3 regions of the Exiguobacterium sp. s130 genome follow, and region 1 is predicted to be linked to each of the others. Evidence: riboswitches for the same ligand, from Rfam matches in the RefSeq annotation. Region 1 holds a riboswitch; each other region holds the start of a gene.
The links. Region 1 has a riboswitch for S-adenosylmethionine ahead of HZS85_RS00410 (methionine ABC transporter ATP-binding protein). Riboswitches for the same ligand answer to the same signal wherever they lie in the genome.
Positions count from the first base shown of each region.

Region 2: another riboswitch for S-adenosylmethionine. It lies ahead of HZS85_RS14105 (LLM class flavin-dependent oxidoreductase); the one in region 1 lies ahead of HZS85_RS00410 (methionine ABC transporter ATP-binding protein).
Region 3: another riboswitch for S-adenosylmethionine. It lies ahead of HZS85_RS01235 (methionine ABC transporter ATP-binding protein); the one in region 1 lies ahead of HZS85_RS00410 (methionine ABC transporter ATP-binding protein).

Region 1 is NZ_JACSNI010000001.1:70,724-74,001, reverse strand. It holds gene HZS85_RS00415 (methionine ABC transporter permease) at 1-412, opposite strand, end outside; gene HZS85_RS00410 (methionine ABC transporter ATP-binding protein) at 402-1,430, opposite strand; SAM riboswitch class I at 1,517-1,620, opposite strand; SAM riboswitch class I at 1,870-1,971, shown strand; gene HZS85_RS00405 (alpha/beta hydrolase) at 2,039-2,797, shown strand; gene HZS85_RS00400 (thymidine kinase) at 2,879-3,278, opposite strand, start outside.
Region 2 is NZ_JACSNI010000006.1:91,539-94,816, reverse strand. It holds gene HZS85_RS14110 (ATP-grasp domain-containing protein) at 1-551, opposite strand, end outside; gene HZS85_RS14105 (LLM class flavin-dependent oxidoreductase) at 548-1,606, opposite strand; SAM riboswitch class I at 1,681-1,783, opposite strand; gene HZS85_RS14100 (DUF975 family protein) at 1,893-2,531, opposite strand; gene HZS85_RS14095 (DUF817 domain-containing protein) at 2,725-3,278, opposite strand, start outside.
Region 3 is NZ_JACSNI010000001.1:247,056-250,333, reverse strand. It holds gene HZS85_RS01245 (alpha-glucosidase) at 1-223, opposite strand, end outside; gene HZS85_RS01240 (aminotransferase class I/II-fold pyridoxal phosphate-dependent enzyme) at 372-1,559, shown strand; SAM riboswitch class I at 1,622-1,726, shown strand; gene HZS85_RS01235 (methionine ABC transporter ATP-binding protein) at 1,809-2,822, shown strand; gene HZS85_RS01230 (methionine ABC transporter permease) at 2,812-3,278, shown strand, end outside.

The DNA of each region.
Region 1 (3,278 bases):
GAAGGAAGCGGAAAATCGTTTGGAATGGCGTCGCCCCCATCGCTTCTGCTGCCTCAAGGACACCTTTGTCGACTTCAAGTAAGGAACTCTCGATCAGCCGCGCCATGTACGGTGCAGCGTAAAAGACGAGCGGAACGATTGCGGCTTCTGTTCCGATCGATGTCTGAACGATCAAGCGCGTCAACGGGATGATCGCAACAAGTAAGATGATGAACGGAATCGAGCGGAAAATATTGACGATACTGTTGAAGAACGTGAACAACGGAACATTTTCAAGTAACGCTCCTTTTCGCGTGACGACAAGCAGGATACCGAGTGGTAAGCCGATCAAGGTCGAGAACAAGAGCGAAACGGATACCATCGTCATCGTCTGCAAGAATGCTGTCCAGATATCACTGTAGTTAACTAGCATCAGCGAGCACCTCCTCAACGGTTACCTGCGCCTGATCGATGTAGTGTAACGCTCGTTTCACTTCTGTCGTCTCACCGATCAACTCGACGAGTAGTGTGCCGAACGGCGTCTCCTGCAACTCCGTGATGCTACCGTGCAGGATGTTGACATCGACGTCGAAGCGTTTTGCGACTTGCGATAAGAGTGGTTGTCCGGTGTGATGTCCAAGGAAGTGAATCTTATAGATTGGATTCGCATTCCGGGACTCGATCAACTGACGAATCGACGCTGGAATCTCGTCATGCATGACGGAGCGAACGAAATTTTTCGCTGTCTCAGTCTGCGGGTTTGAAAAGACATCAAAGACCGTTCCTGACTCGATCAACTTTCCAGCTTCAATGACGGCGACCCGGTCGCAAATCTCCCGGATGACGCCCATCTCGTGGGTGATCAAGAGAATCGTGATCCCGTACTCGGCATTGATCCGTTTTAATAACTGAAGAATATGATGTGTCGTTTGGGGATCAAGTGCTGACGTCGCTTCGTCACATAAAAGGACGGAAGGTTGCGTCGCGAGTGCCCGGGCGATACCAACGCGCTGTTTCTGCCCACCCGATAATTGATCCGGATAATGATCTGCTTTGTCCGCGAGATCGACGAATTCGAGTAACTCCGTCACCCGGCGGCGAATTTCGTCTTTCTTGACGCCTGCGAGAACGAGTGGTTTCGCGACATTCGTAAAGACCGTGTTCGCATTCAACAGATTGAAGTGCTGAAAGATCATCCCGATCCGTTGTTTTGCTTGGCGTAACTTTTTCGGAGACAGTTGCGTTAAATCTTCCCCATCGACCGTCACCGTTCCTGACGTCGGTCGTTCTAACAGATTGACGCAGCGGAGCAGTGAACTTTTTCCGGCACCGCTAAAACCGATGACCCCAAAGATTTCACCTTTTTCGATCGTCAGGTCGACACCGTCGAGCGCTGCAATCGTCTGATCTTTCGTGACGTACGTTTTTTTGACTTGATGAAATGCAATCATTCCGTTTTCCCCCTTCATTCAACAAAAAAGGTCCCTTCTTGAGAAACAAGAAGAGACCTGGATCCGCACAGTGGCAGAATCCACTCCACTCATCTCTCAGACATCTGTCTGATGGAATTGGCACAGTGCTCATAATGAGTCTGTTGCCGAGGTTTCGTAGGGCCAGTCCCTCCACCTCTCTGGATAAGTATTGCGGTATGAAATTCGTATGTGTGTTGTTGTGTTGTTGCTTATGTCGTAAAACTAATTTTTACATTACGGGTCGAACCTTTAAAAGTCAACCAACTTTTCAAAAATAATCCATTTGGCGCATATCGATGGATGAACAAGTTATGAGTTAGCTTACTGAACGGATCATGATTCGTCAAGAACGATTTGACAAGTCATTTTCGGTCGTGCTACCATCGTTTCAATGATTAATCCGACAATTCCAATATGATATTTATCAAGAGTGAACGAGAGACCTGGCTCTATGACTTCACGGCAACCTGCAATCTGTAAGGTGCTCCGACCAGCAAAGCGCGGCTTTGGATGATACGGTGAAAAACTCGTGGGCGTCCAAGCAGTGACGTCGACGAGTTTTTTTCATGAATGGAGGAAAAATAGTAATGATGAACTATCCTGTATTGACTGGTGCTGAAGCATTTTATCTTCAAGGTGGACCGATCGGCATTCTAATCTGTCATGGTTTTAACGCCACTCCGCAGAGTGTCCGGGACGTCGGTGAGGCATTTGCTGCCGAAGGTTTTACCGTCTATGCCCCGCGCTTACGTGGACATGGAACGAACGTCCGCGAGTTTGAACAATCGACTGCTCGATGTTGGAAGCAAAGCCTGCAAGACGGCTATGAACGTTTACAAGAAACATGCGATCAAGTCTTCGTCATCGGTCAATCGATGGGTGCGACGCTTGCGTTGTCGCTCGCTGCTGACGGCATTCCGTTTGCCGGCATCATTACGATCAATGCCGCACTCTCCGTTCCATCCTATGAAGCACTTTCGTTCGAGGACGGTCCACAGTATTTACCGGAAGGGGCACCGGACATTAAGCGAGCAGCCTTCGAAATCATTTATGACCTCGTTCCGAGCCGTTGTGCGTTCGAACTCGTCCGTCTAATGGATGAGACAAAAGGACGCCTCGGATCCATTCTCCTGCCGACATTGATTCTCTACTCGGCGACCGATCACGTCGTTCCGCCGTCGAGCTCGGATTATCTGCACCAGCACATCGGGACGAATGATAAACGAATCTACTGTCTCCTTAACTCGTACCACGTCGCGACCCTCGATCATGATCAGGATTTGATCGTGCGTGAGACGATTCGTTTCATCGAACGCTCGAGTCGTTTCTCACAGGAAACGGGATAAAAAAAAACAGCTATTCGTCTTCACTTAGAAGCGAACAGCTGTTACATCAAAGGACGACCATCATCGGTTCGTCTTTTTTGTTTATCCTTTTTGGTGTTGCATCGTTTGGAGCGGCTTCGGCTTTCCTGGCACTTCATGGCAGTGGCGGCACCGTGGCTCATACGATTCTGAAGCGCCGACTAAAATGATCGGATCATCATAGTTCGCTGGTTTTCCATCAATCAAACGTTGTGTCCGGGAAGCCGGATCGCCACATGAGAGACAGATCGCCTGAAGTTTCGTCACAAATTCTGCGCGCGCCAGTAATTCCGGCATCTTACCAAATGGCTCTGCCCGGAAATCCTGATCGAGTCCTGCACAAATGACGCGTTTTCCGTCTTGCGCAAGTGCTTCGATGACTTGAACGATCTCATCATCAAAGAATTGAACTTCATCAATTCCGACAATTTGTGTTTCTTCCGCTACTGCTGCATAGAGATCA
Region 2 (3,278 bases), on a different contig from region 1:
GGTTCTGGTGCTTGAATATACTCTTGAATCAACGTGATGCCATCGACTGGTTCGTCGAATGTCGGACCGTCGAGATAAGCTTCAAGTGCTTCAATCGAATGGAATAACTGGACGCCGAGACCTTTCCCGGCACGGTTGTGTTTCGTGATGAATGACGAAACACCGATCTCTTTTGCTGCTTGTACGATTTGATCGCGTCCGACGGCAGCCGTCGTCTTCGGTACACGAATCCCAGCCTTCCGCAACGCCGTGTATTGATTGACTTTGCTGACTTCAAGACGAAGCGCACGCGTTCCGTTAAAGACGGTCCGGTCATGCTCTTCTAACCAAGCGAGGACCCCTTCCGTCAACTCCGGCGCGTAACGATGCCCCCGCGTATGCGAAGACGCACTCATACGACTGTAAAAGACACCTTCTGGCGGCAGTTCATCTAACGGTACGATTCCTTCATTTAAGTGCCACTGCTCGTACGGCAACTTGAGTTCTTCGAGACGTTTGATGAGATGATCCGTCCATTCTTGGTTTTCGTGGAGAATATGAATTTTTGTCATGATTGTTGACCTACCTTTCGTTTCGCTTCGACCAGTGGCATTACGTCACGGGCAAAGCGTTCCATTTCTTCAAGTTGTGGTGAGAATTGTAACAAGAGCAACGTGACACCAACGGCTTCGAACGCTAGAATCCGTTCGGCAATCTGTTCTGGTGTTCCGATCAAGTTCGGTCGCAGACCACGGTTCGAGACGGAATAATCATTTCGTTCGACCTGTTGTTCGAGTTGCGATTTACTGATGAAATCTTGATAACCGGCATAACCGGCGCTGTCTTCCTTAACGTCCGTGATGCGTTGCCACTCAAGAAGCGCTTCTTCTTCCGTATCCCGACAAATGATGTAGGCAGCAAGACCGAAGCTCTCAAGCGGTGCGTGTCCCGTCGCTTCCCGGCGTATTTTCATATCATTGATTTTATGAGCTACTTCTTCAACAGTGCCTCCATGCATGACGTAGGCATCACAATGTTCGACGATCGTCCGTTTTCCGGCTTCACTCTCTCCACCAGCGTAGAGCTTAATCCCCGGACGCTGGACGGGTTTCGGATGGAGTTCTGCCTGTTCGATCGTGTAGTGATGACCGAAGAAGCTGTACGGTGACGCATCTGCCCATAGTCCTTTCATGACCGTGACGAACTCTTCCGTCCGGGCATAGCGCTCAGCATGTGCAGTAAAAATACCGTTGTATTGTTTTGCTTCTTCTGCCCACCAGGCTGAGACGACATTGAGCGTAAATCGCCCTCCACTCAACTGATCGATGTTTGCCGCCATCTTCGCCGTCGTCGCTGGATTATGGAACCCGGGACGAACCGCTGTCATGATCTCAAGGCGTTCTGTTGTTGCAGCAATCGCCGCTGCCGTTGTCCATGCCTCAAGACTCGGTTCCTTGATGCCTTTGATATCGTTCAAGTTCAATTCCGCAATCAACGTCGTCGAGAAGCCGATGCGTTCAGCTGTTTGTGCGACTTGTTTCGCATAATCGAATGTTGCTGGCATCTGTTCATCCTCGACGTTACGTAACCATCCCCCAAAAATCGGTAACCAAAAACCATACTCCACTCCATCGTCCCCCTTATCATAAAAAAACGCTCTTTTCGAAGTTCGAAAAGAGCGACGGTATCTTGTCCTGTCCGCTCTTATCTTCAGAAGGTATTCCTTCCTGGAAGTAGCACCTTCCGCCATAGCGGGGTTGCTGAAGTGTCTTCGGGCCAGTCCCTCGACTTCTCTAGATAAGATGTGTTGCATTCATCGTACAGAATTCATTGAACTAAAGCAACCATTAAACCGTCTTTTCCTATCGGATTTATTTCAAAGAAAAATCCCGACGTAGTGTCGGGATTCCGGATTAATATGGTGCGACGAAATCTGATGTTGGCTCTGGTGCTTGTTCACCACGAACACGATCATAGAATTTGGCAAGCGTGACGCTGAAGTATGGTCCAACCCATAAGACAGCAAGACCAAGTGTAACGATTACAAGTAATGCCCAACCAATGAATGATAGGAAGAGTAAGAATGCTTCCATCTTGTGACCATCCATGAGTTGGCGTGAACGCGTGATGGCCTCTAGGATACCGATCGATGGTTCATCTCGAAGGATGTAGAACGTCAACAAGTAAGAGAATGACTTGATGATACCAGGGATGATTAAGAGTAACGTCCAGAGCGCGATAAAGATGAACTGAACAATGGCCAGCCCCACCACTTTCAGGAACATACCATATGGCTCAAACAAATCCGTCACTTTCGTTTCTTCGCCACGAGCAATCGACATGGCAATCCATGTCCAACCGACTCCTACTGGAATCAATAAAATCGACACCAATGATACAACGAGATCTATACTACTAGACGGCTCATCGATATCCGATCCAAATAAATTAGGAACACCCTGAATAATACTAAACAGCAGAAAAGCTAGGACTGCAAATCCCCAACGACCGCTGAGCGACTCCTTCGCTGCTTTCTTTAATTGAGATGACATGAGTAAGGTCCTCCTTGAAAAATAAGTTCTCACCTTACTCTACGGCTTAAAATTTCTAATGTTTCACTCTTTTTTCAATAATTTCCCGTCTCGTTGCTGGTTGAGCCAAGCACGCTCAAGTTGTCGTCCACATGTTAGAACGAACGTTGAACATCGAAGCGCTTCATCGCAAACGAAATGTCATATTTTTCGTCTATGTACGCTGATATATCTCCACAGCCGGATCCTGACGCTTGTATTTCGCGACGATGACGATCAAAACCGTGATGATCACAAGCAGGAACCAAGAAGACAATTTTCCAAGATCAACGACTGCCCAGCCTCCTTCCTGATGCGGATAGACCCAGCCTTTAAAGAACGTCACGATGTTCTCCGCGATCCAAATGAAAAAGGCAATCAGTAAAAAGGATAGGACGAGCGGCATCCGGTAGATCGTCTGCTCGATCGTAAAATGAACCCATGACTTATAGAAGACAAGGACGACGAGGACCATCAATAGCCAGCGTGCATCGAAGATCCAATGGTGGGTGAAGAAGTTGAGATAGACGAGACTGCCTACGCTGATCGCAAGCCAAGGCGGTGGAAATGCTGTGAAGCGTAAATGAAATCTTCGGAACGCTTGACAGACATAACTTGCGACACTTGCATACATGAATCCTGCATACAAGGGAACACCAGCCACTTTCGTTAGAGCCTGTTCCGGATAACTCCAAGACCCAACGTTCACTTTGAACAGTTCAAGTGCTA
Region 3 (3,278 bases), 180 kb from region 1:
CCTTGTCCATGATCGTGTAATAATCGGCAATATCATAGCCATTATCGATGTCTGGAGAACGGTAACATGGATTTAACCAGACGATATCGACACCAAGCGATGCGATGTAATCTAGCTTGTCGATGACACCTCGCAAATCACCGATGCCGTCCCCATTCGAATCCTTAAAACTGCGCCAATAGACTTGATAGACGACTGCTTCTTTCCAGCTAGCTCGCTTCATCTCCTCACTCCTCTCCCTACTCTCTATTCCCGCTCCACATATCTGTACCTGTTTATTGGACGATTTTTTTGAATTTCAAAAAAGTTCTTTTCTTTTGACTGAATATTCGTTATCCTTGACGACAATACTACGAAGGAGGCACATATCCATGAAACATTTCGCTCCATCCATCGCCATCGATCGGCTTCCTGCTCCCGTTTTCGCTGAACTTGCGAACCGGATCGGTGCTGTGAAAGCTGCCGGACATGATGTCATTACCCTTGGTCAAGGAACACCCGATCAAACGACGCCCGTACATATTCTCGACGCCTTGAAACAGGCGATCGATGAGCCAACAAACCTTCAATATCCACCATTTCGTGGACATGATTTTCTAAAGCAAGCCGTCGCGAGCTTTTATGCGAACGAATTCGGCGTCACGATTGATCCGGCAACCGAGGTCGCAATTCTTCTCGGTAGTAAAGCCGGAATCGTCGCCTTACCACAAACGATCGTCAATCCTGGAGAAGGTGTCATCGTCCCGGATCCGGGGTACCCGGATTACCTGTCTGGAGCAGCACTTGCTGGTGCTTACCCGATTACACTTCCATTGCTTGAGAAAAATAACTTCCTGCCGGATTACAATTTACTTGATACGACAGATGTCGAGCGCGCCCGGATGTTGTTCCTCAATTACCCGAGTAATCCGACAGGTGCGACAGCGACAGCAGAAGCCTTCGAACAGACCGTTGCCTTCGCGGATGCCCATGATATTTGTGTCGTCCATGATTTAGCCTACGGCGGCATCAGCTTTGATGGTCCCACACGAAGCTTCTTGCAGACGGAAGGGGCGAAGGAGGTCGGAATCGAGTTGTTCTCACTCTCGAAACGCTTCAACATGTCTGGCTTCCGAATCGCTTTCGCGATCGGAAATCCGTCCGTCATCTCAAGCATCGAGACGTATCAGGAACATCTCTACGTCAGTGCCTTCACACCGATCCAACATGCAGCGACCGTTGCCCTGACGAGTGACCAAACATGTGTCCGTGAGTTAAGTAGCTTATACGAAACACGACGTAATGCCTTGTTCGCTAAACTCGATGCAATCGGTTGGAGCGGACCACGACCGGGCGGTTCCTTCTTCGTCTGGCTTCCGGTGCCTGAAGGATACACGTCCCAAAGCTTCACGGATCATCTGCTTGACGAAGCACACGTCGCCGTTACCCCTGGATCATTCTTCGGCGAATACGGCGAAGGCTACGTACGGATCAGCTTAATTGCTGACGTCGAACGGCTAGAGGAGGCCGTCGACCGAATTGGAACGCTCAACCTGTTCCGGACACCTGTTGCAGAATAATTCTGAAAAAACATTTGACAGATGGGAATCATTTCCGTTAAAGTAAATCCCAACAGCATAACTACTTATCGAGAGCGACCGAGGGATTAGGCCCAACGACGTCCGGCAACCACCTATCAGGAACGGTGCCACATCCTACAGAATGGATTCATTCTGAGAGATAAGTTACGAAATCTTACACTTTCGTCGCTTTTTCTGGTTGCTCTGCTACTAGGAAAAAGCGACTTTTTTGTATGAGGAGATGAGCAGATGATTGAATTCAAACAGATTACGAAACGGTTCGTCCGAGACCGGACCCCGATTTTTGCATTACGAGATGTCGATTTGACGATTCAAAAAGGAGAAATTTTTGGGATCATCGGTGAATCCGGTGCCGGTAAGAGTACGTTGCTTCGTCTGATCAACGGTCTCGAGCATCCGACACAAGGAACGGTAAAGGTCGACGGTGTCTCGCTCGGCGGGATGTCAAAAGCAGATTTGCGTCAACTTCGCTTGCGGACAGGAATGATCTTTCAGCATTTCCAATTGATCCAGTCGCGTAATGTCGCAGATAACATTGCTTTTGCACTGAAGGCTGCCGGCGTCAAACGAGCAGATTTTCCGGAACGGATCCGTGAACTCGTCTCGCTCGTCGGACTCGAAGGATTCGAGACGAACTTCCCGAGTCAGTTGAGCGGCGGACAGAAACAGCGCGTCGGGATTGCCCGGGCACTCGCGAATGATCCAACCGTCTTGTTATGTGACGAAGCGACCTCTGCCCTTGATCCGGTCACGACGCTGCAGATTTTAGATTTGTTGAAAGATTTGAATGAACGACTCGGATTGACGATCGTCCTCATCACGCATGAGATCGATGTCGTCAAACAGATTTGCCATCGTGTCGCGGTCATGTCTCAAGGGGAAGTCGTCGAAGTTGCCTCTACATACGATTTGTTCAGTCAAGCCAAACATCCGGTGACACAACATTACGTCGACACGGCACTCCAGATCGAGCTACCGGAACGCATCTTGCAAGCGACACCGGGAAAGATCATCCGCCTACAGTTCACGGGCGAGAAGACCGGTGAAAGTACGTTGTCGGAAGCCATCCGTCGATACGATATCTCGGTCAGCATCCTGCACGGAAAAGTCGATTACATCCAAGACGTCGCTTTTGGTGTCCTAATCGTCAGCTTGACGGGATCCTCCGATCAAATCGCACCTGCCCTCGACTGGCTCGCGACGGAACTTCATACACTCGAGGTGATTCAGGATGTGGCTTGATCGTATTCAAACAATGTTACCTGAGCTCTTGAAGGCGCTCGGTGAGACGGCGTGGATGGTCGGAATTTCACTTGCCTTCGCATTGGTCGTCGGGATTCCGCTCGGGATTCTCTTGTTCGTCACCGACCGCGGATTATTTTTTCAAAACCTTGCCGTCCGCCGTGTTCTTGACTTCGTCGTCAACATCGTCCGGTCCTTGCCGTTCATCATCTTGCTTGTTGCCCTCATTCCATTAACGAAATTTTTGCTTGATAATACGATTGGTCCAACAGCAGCATCCGTCAGCCTCAGTGTCGCAGCGATTCCGTTTCTCGCACGACTCGTCGAAACATCACTGCGTGAGATTCCACCTGGTTTGATCGAAGCAGCGGAAGCGTGCGGTGCGAAACCATTACGGATCATCGTCAGTATCCTTTTACCAGAAGCACTCCCTGGCATCATTCAGGGCATCACGCT